DNA from 3 places in the Oceanobacillus sp. FSL W7-1293 genome. Region 1 is predicted to be linked to each of the others. Evidence: riboswitches for the same ligand, from Rfam matches in the RefSeq annotation. Region 1 holds a riboswitch; each other region holds the start of a gene.
What was found. Region 1 has a riboswitch for thiamine pyrophosphate ahead of thiW (energy coupling factor transporter S component ThiW). Riboswitches for the same ligand answer to the same signal wherever they lie in the genome.
Positions count from the first base shown of each region.

Region 2: it holds a riboswitch for thiamine pyrophosphate, as region 1 does, so the genes downstream of both, MKY65_RS15605 (lipoate--protein ligase family protein) here and thiW (energy coupling factor transporter S component ThiW) in region 1, are expected to answer to the same signal.
Region 3: it holds a riboswitch for thiamine pyrophosphate, as region 1 does, so the genes downstream of both, MKY65_RS21785 (acetylornithine deacetylase) here and thiW (energy coupling factor transporter S component ThiW) in region 1, are expected to answer to the same signal.

Region 1 covers NZ_CP150212.1:941,058-944,801, forward strand. Annotated here, with positions in the region: gene thiE (thiamine phosphate synthase) at 1-269, opposite strand, end outside; gene thiM (hydroxyethylthiazole kinase) at 259-1,044, opposite strand; gene thiD (bifunctional hydroxymethylpyrimidine kinase/phosphomethylpyrimidine kinase) at 1,034-1,855, opposite strand; gene thiW (energy coupling factor transporter S component ThiW) at 1,889-2,353, opposite strand; TPP riboswitch at 2,488-2,601, opposite strand; gene MKY65_RS04660 (LytTR family transcriptional regulator DNA-binding domain-containing protein) at 2,715-3,744, shown strand, end outside.
Region 2 covers NZ_CP150212.1:3,178,321-3,182,064, reverse strand. Annotated here, with positions in the region: gene ileS (isoleucine--tRNA ligase) at 1-2,176, shown strand, start outside; TPP riboswitch at 2,314-2,416, shown strand; gene MKY65_RS15605 (lipoate--protein ligase family protein) at 2,612-3,454, shown strand; gene lipA (lipoyl synthase) at 3,447-3,744, shown strand, end outside.
Region 3 covers NZ_CP150212.1:4,534,660-4,538,403, reverse strand. Annotated here, with positions in the region: gene MKY65_RS21795 (AraC family transcriptional regulator) at 1-178, shown strand, start outside; gene MKY65_RS21790 (MFS transporter) at 151-1,344, opposite strand; TPP riboswitch at 1,524-1,627, shown strand; gene MKY65_RS21785 (acetylornithine deacetylase) at 1,709-2,977, shown strand; gene tenA (thiaminase II) at 3,017-3,685, shown strand.

The DNA.
Region 1 (3,744 bases):
ACATGTATCCCATCCACATCCAATTCATCCGCAAGCTCAATATCGTCATTAATAAAGAATGGAACATCATGTGCGCGGCAACGTTCTCTAAGCTCCCTGCCAAGCTGAAGCTTTTCCTCTCCGCTCAATGATCCAGTCCCTTTTTCACGAAATTGAAATGCGGTAATACCGGCAGCAAGCGCTTCTTCTAAAACAGCGTTAGGATCTCTATGACAGTTTTGACTTCCCATAATAAAATATTTTCTTAATAGCTCTCGATTAAAAATCATCTTCCAATCCTCCATTTAACTGCTTCGGTGTAAAAGATAAGGTATCAATAAAGCTTGGTAAAAAAGTTCCCGGGCCATGTACATGCGGCAGTTTTGCTGCATGTTCAGCCGCCAGTCCGTAAAAGCTTAGTGCGGAACTGAGCTGCTCTGAGACAGTGTAAGAAGTTGTCAGGCACGCGGCAGCAATAGACCCCAATAAACAGCCAGAGCCAGTAATATTGGAAAGAAGCGGATGTCCTGTTTGATTATAAATTAGTTTTTGATCTGCATAGATAACATCTGTTTTTCCGGTTATCACAATTGCAGTATCGTATTTCCTGCCAGCTTGTTCGGCAATTTCATCTACATTTCCTTCGCCGACAGAATCTACTCCGCGTGATTGGATGTTTGCATCGACCAAGGAAGCAATCTCACCTGCATTTCCTTTAATAACCGTCGGACGTACTTCTTGTAGAATCTTTTCGACCATATCTTTTCGAAAAGAAGTCGCAGCCACGCCAACGGGGTCCAGAACAACAGGAATTTCTTTTTCATTAGCGGCTTTGCCTGCTATAATCATTGCATCTGCTTCGCTTTCTAAGATAGTGCCGATGTTTAAGACAAGTGCATCGGAAACCTTTGCCATATCTGCAGCTTCCCTTATTTCCTTTGCCATGACAGGACTGCCGCCAAAAGCCAGCAGTCCATTTGCATTAAAGTTCATGACGACCTGGTTAGTTAAATGGTGAATAAGCGGTGTGTTATTTCTGGCTTGCTGAATAATATCAGGATTCATGCGTAACCTTCCTTTCTTTGATTTCCCGGATAGCCCAGTGATTTGTCGGGCCATTTCCTTTTCCAAGTTCAAAGGATTTCGAAATGGCAGCAGTAACAAATGCTTTTGCTTTTTTTACTGCTTCCGGAAGCGGATAGCCTCTCCCTAAATAAGCAGCAATCGCAGCAGCATAGGTGCAGCCTGTTCCATGCGTATTTTTGGTATCAATACGCTCTGCCGCATAGCTATGCATTTTTTTTCCATCATAAAGAAAATCAATTGCCTGTCCTTTTAAATGACCGCCTTTTATTAAGGCTGCATCTACATCGTATTCATGAACAAGGTATTCTGCTGCACCTTTCATATCTTCTTCCGTTGTAATAGATAGGCCAGTCAGGAATTCTGCCTCCGGAATATTCGGCGTTGCAACCGTTGTTAATGGAAGAAGGTATTGACGTAAAAAGCTTCGCCCCTCTTCATTGATCAATGAATCCCCGCTGGTAGCCACCATCACTGGGTCCATGACATAAGGTGCATCAACCTTCTCCAGTTTTTTTACGATTAATTCCATCATCTGCTTACTTGCAATCATTCCTGTTTTCACAGCATGGATGGGCATATCTTCTATCACTGCATCCAGCTGGTCCTCAATCATGGAGAGCGGCATATGCTCCACGGATCGGACTCCTGTCGTATTTTGGGCTACAACGGAAGTGATAACGGACATGCCATAGGTTTTTAACTCTTGAAACGTTTTTAAATCTGCTTGAATACCGGCACCACCGCTAGGGTCTGTACCGGCAATGGTTAATGCACAACGAACCTGACTCATAATAAAAATCCTCCTTGGATAGAATAATGTAAATTATTTTGTTAAAGAAAACTGCCGTGCCGGAAGACGACTGACTAACAGCCAGCCAATCAATGCACCAGAGACACTGCTTACAACAAATGGCGGAATAAAAGCAAATGCTCCCGCAGAGCTTCCCATAAGAAGATTGGCTATCGGAACTGCAAAGAAAGAGCCGATAATCCCGGTGCCAATAATTTCTCCAAGAGCTGCCATTGGATATTTTTGTGTTTTCTTATACAATACCCCAGCAACAAAAGCTCCAATCATTGCTCCAGGAAAAGCAACCAAGGTTCCTAGTCCTAAAAGGTTTCGGAGCAGGCTGATCATCAATGCGACAATGACTGCCGGACTCGGCCCGAGCATAATCCCGGCAATAACATTGATAGCGTGTTGAACAGGATAGGCTCTGGCAACTCCGGCAGGAAACCAGAGCAATTGTGATCCAATCGTTCCGATAGCAACAAGTACAGCCATCATTGTTAACAGGCGTGTGCGGTTTTTCAATCCCATCATCTCCTTCAAATTTAAGGGGAATGAAAAGGTAACTACTTTGTAAAAATAAAAAATCAGGCTTTATTGAGAAGCCTGATTTGGTATACTGAGAGTAATCATATGTTGATTGACTACTTCCCTACGCTGGTATTAGCCAGATCAGGTTTGTAAGAGTCGGAAAGTAAGCATGCTTCCCTCTCAGCCCGCGATGTTGGGCTCCCCTAGTAGTTGCTTTTCATTATTATCTTTGAATCTACTGTATCAAAGTTTCAACGGTTTGTCATGAAATAATCATTAGACTGCAAGCTCATATAAAGGATGTTATCAATAGAAAGAGGAATGAAACATGTTAAGAATAAATGGAATGGAATATCGTCAGGGAGACCAGACCTTATTTCCGAAAATAGATATAGAAGTAAAACCAGGAGAAATAAAGGCGATTCAATCCACTGTTAATATACGTGCGGTGTTGCTGCAGATGATTATTGGAAAAGAGAATGTGCGGAATGGATCGATTCAAATTCAGCACCAGACATTACAGGAGGATAGACAGAAATACGTTTCTTCTTTAGGGGTTTGCTGGTATGAAGAGGGCATTTATGAACGATTGAAGGTACAGGAATATTTGAAATTTATCGGCTCTTTATATCAAAGCAAGGCTTCTATAAAAGAAGTACTGTTGCAAATTCAACTGGAAGAAAAAGCAAGATTGAAAATGCATCAGCTCAACCGCTCTGAAAAGCGGCGTGTCCAGTTTGGCAGAATTTTAATGCAGGAAGCAGAGGTTGTGATTTTCGAAGAGCCTGAGGTCAATGTCGATTTAGAAACGAAACGGGTCCTCCATCAATTTGTCGAATTTCTGCAGAAACAGCACAAAGCGGTACTGATTTTAACAACAAGCACGGAGAGTGCTGTCACCATTGCGGATGCGGTCTACCGTTTAGATGAGCAAGGAATCCAGCAAATGGACGTGGAAACAGAGGAGAATGAACGTTTAACTTCCACTGAAACAGATGCAGCAGAAACAGTGGAAGAAGCGATTCAAGTAAAGCAAACTTTCCAGCTAAATAAAATCTCCGCAAAAGTAGAGGATAAAATTATTTTATTTGATCCGCAGGAGATTGATTATATCGAAAGTCAGGATGGACAATCCTATCTGTATACCCGAGGAGAGGGGTTCCCTACAGGTCTTACCTTAAAAGAATTGGAACAGCGGTTGTCTCATCAAGGATTCTTTCGCTGTCACCGCTCCTATATTGTGAATATTCAAAAAATAAGAGAAGTGATTACCTGGACAAGAAACAGCTACAGCTTATCTCTTGTAGATAAAAAAAGCTCTGAGGTTCCATTATCGAAATCAAAGTTGAACGAGCTGA
Region 2 (3,744 bases), 2.2 Mb from region 1:
TGCAGAAGCAGAAATCGAATATCAAGATAAACGCTCTCCATCTATCTATGTTTCCTTTGAAGTAACGGATGGAAAAGAAGTGCTTGACGGCGGCGAGAAAATTATTATCTGGACGACAACTCCTTGGACGCTTCCAGCGAACTTAGGAATCAGCTTACATCCTGATTTAAGCTATGTGGTAGCACAAGTAAATGATGATAAATATGTCATTGCAGAAGCTTTATTAGAAGATGTGAAAGAAGTATTAGGCTGGGAAGATGTAACAGTTGTAAAGAAATTCAAAGGACAGGAAGCAGATCGTGTAGAAGCACAGCATCCATTTTATGATCGTAAATCCCTTGTTATGCTTGGAGAACATGTTACAACTGATGCGGGGACTGGATGTGTTCATACAGCTCCAGGCCACGGGGAAGATGACTTCTATGTTTGCCGCAGATATGGTATCGATGCATTCTGCCCGGTGGATGAAAAGGGTGTCTTTACAAGTGAAGCGCCAGGTTTTGAAGGTTTATTCTACGATGCAGCAAATAAGGTCATCACAGAACAATTGGATGAGAATGGAGCCTTATTAAAATTAGAATTTATCACTCACTCTTATCCGCATGACTGGAGAACAAAGAAACCGACGATTTTCCGTGCAACGTCACAGTGGTTTGCATCCATTAAAGATTTCCGTCAGGATATTCTTGATGAAATTAAAAAAGTGCATTGGTATCCGCATTGGGGAGAAACAAGACTTTATAATATGGTGAGAGATCGTGAAGATTGGTGTATTTCCAGACAGCGTGCCTGGGGAGTTCCGATTCCAGTATTTTATGGAGAAGACGGCACAGCCATCATTACGGATGAAACGATTTCGCATGTATCCGAACTTTTCCGTGAACATGGGTCCAATGTATGGTTCGAAAGAGAAGCGAAGGATTTATTGCCGGATGGATTTACTTCAGAGCATAGCCCTAATGGCAAGTTTACTAAAGAAGTCGATATTATGGATGTTTGGTTCGATTCAGGCTCCTCACACGAAGGGGTGTTGATGAACCGGGAAGAACTTGATCGTCCGGCTGATGTGTATTTAGAAGGAAGTGACCAGTATCGCGGCTGGTTTAACTCTTCATTATCTACATCTGTTGCTGTAACAGGCAAAGCGCCATTTAAAAATATTATCAGCCATGGGTTTGCGCTGGATGGAAATGGACGCAAGATGAGTAAATCATTAGGAAATACGGTTGATCCGTCCAAAGTACAAAAACAATTAGGTGCCGATATTTTGCGTCTGTGGGTTTCCAGCGTGGATTATCAGGCAGATGTGCGTATCTCGGATGCTATTTTAAAACAGACTTCGGAAAGCTACCGTAAAATCCGGAACACCTTCCGTTTCTTACTGGCGAACCTTGCTGATTTTGATCCTAGCAAAGATCGCGTGAACGATGAAGAATTGCAGGAAGTAGACCGTTATATGCTTTATCGTCTGCAGCAAATCTTAAATAATGCACGTGATAATTATGAGCACTTTGAATTTGCACCAGTAATCAGCCAGGTCCATAATTTCTGTGCTGTTGATTTAAGTTCCTTCTATTTAGATTTTGCGAAGGATATCCTGTATATTGAAGCTGCAGACCATCCGCGCCGTCGCAGTCTTCAAACAGGCTACTATGAAATTTTAACAACACTTGTGAAATTGCTTGCTCCAATAATTCCGCACACAACCGAAGAAGTTTGGGAATATATCCCTGGAGTGGAGGAAGAAACAGTTCACTTAACAGATATTCCTGAGCCGCGGGAGGTTGCAGGGGCAAAAGACATTGTCGGAAAATGGGATCATTTTATGGAAGTAAGAGATGATGTTCTGAAAGCACTCGAAGAAGCAAGAAGCGAAAAGGTTATCGGGAAATCATTGGAAGCTAAAATTACAATCGTACCGCTTGATGAAGAAACGAAGCAGGTGCTTGAAAATATTACGCATCTGCATCAATACTTTATTGTTTCAGAAACAGTTATTGCAGATGAAAAAGGAACAGGTAAAGCATATGATTATGTTGAGGTTGCCGTTGAAAAACATCCAGGTGAAACATGTGAACGCTGCTGGGTTGTTTCAGAAACAGTAGGCGAAGACAAAAATCATCCAACATTATGTGCGAGATGTGCCAGTGTTGTCAAAGAAAATTATGAGAATTAAAAAACAGGAGCCAGCTTTTTGAGAAAGCTGGCTCCTGTTTTTACATATCTGCAAAAAAAATTGTAAACGCTAATTATTGTATTTTTCTTTACAATTATAAAAATTACCAGTAGACTTAATTTGTAAACTGAATAAGTATTATGCACTGGGGGAGCTGTTAAGCTGAGAAAGACATTCTGTATTGACCCTTGGCACCCGAACTAGATAATCCTAGCGTGGGGAATGTGCAGTCGATAAGGAATTGGATAATTTATCTATTTATCAATAAATCTATCAAAGGCTGCATTCTGTGGAATGGGGTCTTTTTTTTATTGAATCTATTCCCCATTTCGCTTGTATCTTTTAAGCTTGATGATCAAGAAGGGCCGCTAAGAAGCTTGGCATAACAGGGAACAGCTCCTGCAACAAGAAATTCTTTCATTGGAGGTGACGATATTGAAAAAACAGTGGGCGTTTATCGATACAGGCTTTCGAGATGCTGCATGGAATATGGCTTTTGATGAGTGCTTGATCAATTGGCATCAAGAAGGTAAAATTCCGCCGACATTACGTTTCTATGGCTGGGAAAAGCCCAGTTTATCGATTGGCTACTTTCAAAAAGTCGATAAGAAAATTGATCTGGAAGCGGTAGAACGGCATCAGTGTCAGTTCGTCCGTCGTTTGACCGGCGGCAGTGCCGTGCTTCATGACGATGAATTAACGTATAGCCTGGTTATTACAGAGAGTGATCCAGATATTCCTGTATCTGTACAAGAGGCCTATCATGTACTGGCAGAAGGAATATTTGAAGGATATCGCAATTTAGGGATTCCTGCAGAATATGCAACGCTGGACAGAGAAAGTGCCAGAGGAAGAACAGCAATATGCTTCGAAAAACCTGCGTTCTATGAAATGGTTGTTGACGGTAAAAAGCTTTCTGGAAACGCACAGACAAGGAAAAAAGGTGTATTGATGCAGCATGGGTCTATTCCTATGAGCATGGATACAAACATGCTTTTTGATTTATTTGTATTCTCTTCCGAAAAAATAAGAGAACGGAGCCGGGCTGCATTTTCTAAAAAAGCGGTGACGATTAATCAATTAACGAGTCGAGAGCATCGGTATGATATACTGGCGGATGCATTCAAAGAAGGGTTCAAGAAAGGTTTAGGTTTAGAATTTCATCCTCTGCAATTAACCAAAGCTGAGTGGGATGAAGTAGAGCAATTAGCACAATCAAAGTATGAAACGGAAGCGTGGAATATCAACTCAAACAAGGAGCGTGCTGGCATTGGCTAAACAATCAGAATATATTCGTAAACCAGAATGGCTGAAAACAAAAATCAACACCAATGAATCATACAAAAAATTAAAGAACTTAATGCGGGATAAACGGCTGAACACAGTTTGTGAGGAAGCAAAGTGTCCGAATATTTATGAATGCTGGAGCGAGCGAAAAACGGCAACTTTCATGATTTTAGGAGATACCTGTACACGGGGCTGCCGATTCTGTGCCGTCAAAACTGGTCTTCCAAGCGGAGTTGATCTGGGAGAACCAAAGCGGGTTGCTGACTCTGTTGAAATTATGG
Region 3 (3,744 bases), 1.3 Mb from region 1:
TTCATGGCTGCAAATCTACCGTCTTCAACGCAGTTTGGATAAACTGCAATTTACCGATACGACGATATTGCAGATTGCGATGGATTCGGGATTTTCTTCTGTTTCTGTCTATAATCGTCTATTCAAGAAACTGTATGGCATGACGCCAAGCTATTTTCGCAGGTTAAGCAATACATAAATTCCAGCCAGAATCATCATACAAGTCCCGCATATGATAAAAATCAGGTGTATGGAGACCCAATAAGATACAAGTCCGAAGAAACCTAAAGAAATAAAATTAGAAAAATAAAGCAGGACGGCATTGAAACTGAAACCTCTTCCCAGCATATCTGGCGGAATATACTTTTGCAGTAAATAAACCCTGGATAGCCCAGATAGAGGCAATCCGACTGCTACCCAGATAATTCCCAAAACAAGCAGGGGGATAGCTGGTAAACCTCCTAAGAATAAAATGCCTGTCCCCCAGATAAGGGAGCTGAGAAGGTAGGTTTTTAGCGTGAATTGTTTAAAGATATAGGGAACAATCAAATTGACAATAATAACAACAATTCCAAACCATCCTGTTACAACGCTGTACCATACTTCTGCATTCGCCATCGTTTCTTGTAATAGTAATAACAGCCCAACCTGCCAAACCCAGGTGTTAAAGAAAACAATAAAAGCTGTCATCTCAAATAAGGAGCGGATGGTTTTATGAGAACGGAGCCATATAGCAAATTCCCGGATGGCTGTGAATATATTAAAATGCTTTTTATCTGTCTGCTCTTCTTTTAAAAGAATGAATGATAGAAAAAGCGCGCTCAATAGATAGCTGAGTGCATCCAGCGTGAAAAAGTGGATCACACCAATAGTATTCATGAAGATAATGCTGAAAACAGGTCCTAAAACAGTCATTCCCCGTGTTACAGTGTCCGTTAAACTATTTACTGCAGGTCTCTCTCTTTCACTCGTGATAAGCGGGATAATTGCCCGATGCGCCGGATTATATAAGCATCCGCATAAATGAATCAAGATGCTTACAATAATTAAATGCCAGTAAGCAAGCTGATTGGAGAAGTCTAACAAAACTAACCCGATGAGAAGCGGAGAACGAAATAAATCGATACGAATCAACCATTTCATTTTAGAAATCCAGTCAGCAATAACTCCTCCAATCAATCCGAACAGCAGGTAAGGAGCAACTTGAGCGATAGCAATCCCCGTGGTATACGCATTAGAAGCAGTTAAATCATAAGCAAGAAATAAAAGAGCCATGCCAGTCATCACATTCCCTAAATTGGAACTGGCAGTAGCAAGCAGATAGTTTCGGGCACGTTTATTTTTTTTTATGATAGTTATGTACACTAGCTGTAACCTCCTTTGTAAGAAGGTTACAACGTATTCCGGATTTCATCTGTATTGATATTGCGCAAAAAAACAGCAATATGTATACAGACAAGCGGGTATAGAATCATCCTTCCTTAAATTCTGCTTTACGCTTACAAAACTGTATGGTAATCTAAAAGGGATAAATACATACGCAATGGATCCACTAGGGGTGCTTATTAAGCTGAGAGAGGTATATTGCCTTGACCCTTACCAACCTGATCTAGTTCGTACTAGCGGAGGGAAGTGGGCGGATATGCCTTTAGGTAAATGAACCAAATTATTCTGCCGCTTTCTATATCAGGAGGCGGCTTTTTTGCGTGCTTTGAAAGGAGGTTTTTGAATGGATGGATTAATTCAGGAGATTCGAAATCGAGAAGACGAATTAATAGCGCTTGTCAGCGATTTGATTCGTTTTGAAACACCAGCCCCGCCTGCAAGAAATACAGAGGCTATCCAAGCTTATATTGCGAACTACTTGAAGGAAATGAATTTTGAAACAGAACAATGGGAGGTTTATCCCGGTGACCCGAATGTCGTCGGCTGTTTGCGTGGAACTGCTTCCGATACATACAACAGCTTGATTCTTAATGGGCATGTGGATGTCGCTTCTATAGAGGAAGGTGAAAACTGGAAGCATGCACCATTTCAGCCAGCAGTGGAAGGGCGTACATTATTTGGGCGGGGTGCAGCAGATATGAAAGGCGGTCTGGCAGCGTGTTTATTTGCGATGCGCATATTGCATGACCACCAGATTCGCCTTGGCGGGGATGTTATTCTGCAGTCCGTCATTGGTGAAGAGGTTGGGGAAGCAGGGACGAAGCAATGCGGAGAACGCGGGTATACAGCAGATTATGCCATTGTTGCAGATACAAGTCATTGCGAAATACATGGGCAAGGAGGCGTTATTACCGGCTGGATTACAGTGAAAAGTCCGTCCACGCACCATGATGGGACACGTCGCCAGCTCATTCATGCAGGCGGCGGGATGAATGGGGCCAGCGCCATTGAAAAGATGAATAAGCTCCTTACTGTGTTGCAGGAGCTGGAGCGACATTGGGCAGTGACCAAATCCTATCCAGGCTTTCCCCCAGGAACCAATACCATCAACCCGGCAGTGATTGAAGGAGGCAGACATGCTGCTTTTATTGCTGATGAATGCCGCCTGTGGATTACCGTTCATTATTATCCCGATGAGACTGCTGAGCAGGTTGCTGCAGAAATTGAGTCCCATTTACGAAAGACGGCTGAAGCGGATGTCTGGATGCGGGATAATCCACCCGCCTTTGAATGGGGAGGCGAATCGATGATTGTAGACCGCGGTGAAATTTTCCCGTCTTTCTCCGTAGATAAAGAACATGCTGCTTTTGCGATGTTACAGGAGAGTCATAGCAAAGCTTTTGGCGAGGAAGCGAAAGTCCGAATGTCGGAAACAGTAACTGATGGCGGCTGGCTTGCAGCATACGGGATTCCTGTTGTCTGCTATGGACCTGGTGAATTGAAGCACGCCCATGCCGTGGATGAGCAGGTAAACATCGACGAGTTAGTAGATTATACAGTGTCCCTGCTGCGATTTATTTTGAAATGGTGTCAAACAAAAAAACAGGAATAAGGCAGTTACTAAAAATGATAGAAAAGGGAGCGCATATACATGAAATTTACAGAACGTATTCGAAAGTCAGCAGATTCAATTTGGGAGAAAAGCCACCAGCATCCATTTGTGCAGGGAATTGGTAACGGTACACTCGATATAGAGTCATTTAAATTCTACATGTGTCAGGATTACAAGTATTTGATAGAGTACTCAAAAGTAATCGCGATGGGAACGGTGCTTGCAAAAGATTTAGATACCATGTCTGGCTTTGCTAAATCGCTGGATGAAACCCTGAATTTTGAAATGGAGCTTCATCGCCAATATGCCGAGCGTCTCGGTATTTCCAGAGAGGAACTAGAATCTACGGTTCCAGGGCCTGTAACGCTTGCCTACAGCAGTAATATGCTTGCAGAGGCACAGAAAGGTTCTTTAGCAGCATTGATTGCAGCGATTCTGCCGTGTGCCTGGAGTTATTATGAAATTGGTCTGGAGCTGGCAAAAAAGTCGGGTGCACTGGAGCATGAACAGTATGGGGAATGGGTGAAAATGTACAGCTCGGATGAATTTGGTTCCATCGGCAAGTGGCTGATTGAAAAATTAGATGAGCTTGCGGAAGGCTGTACAGAAGCAGAACTGGATCATTTAGAAGCTATTTTTCTGAATACGAGCCGCTATGAATATATGTTTTGGGATATGGCATATAAGCGTGAAGGCTGGCCGGTATAAGGTAAAACGACCCTATATGATTTCTTAAGTTGTAAAATAATGTATAAACAGAATGTTCC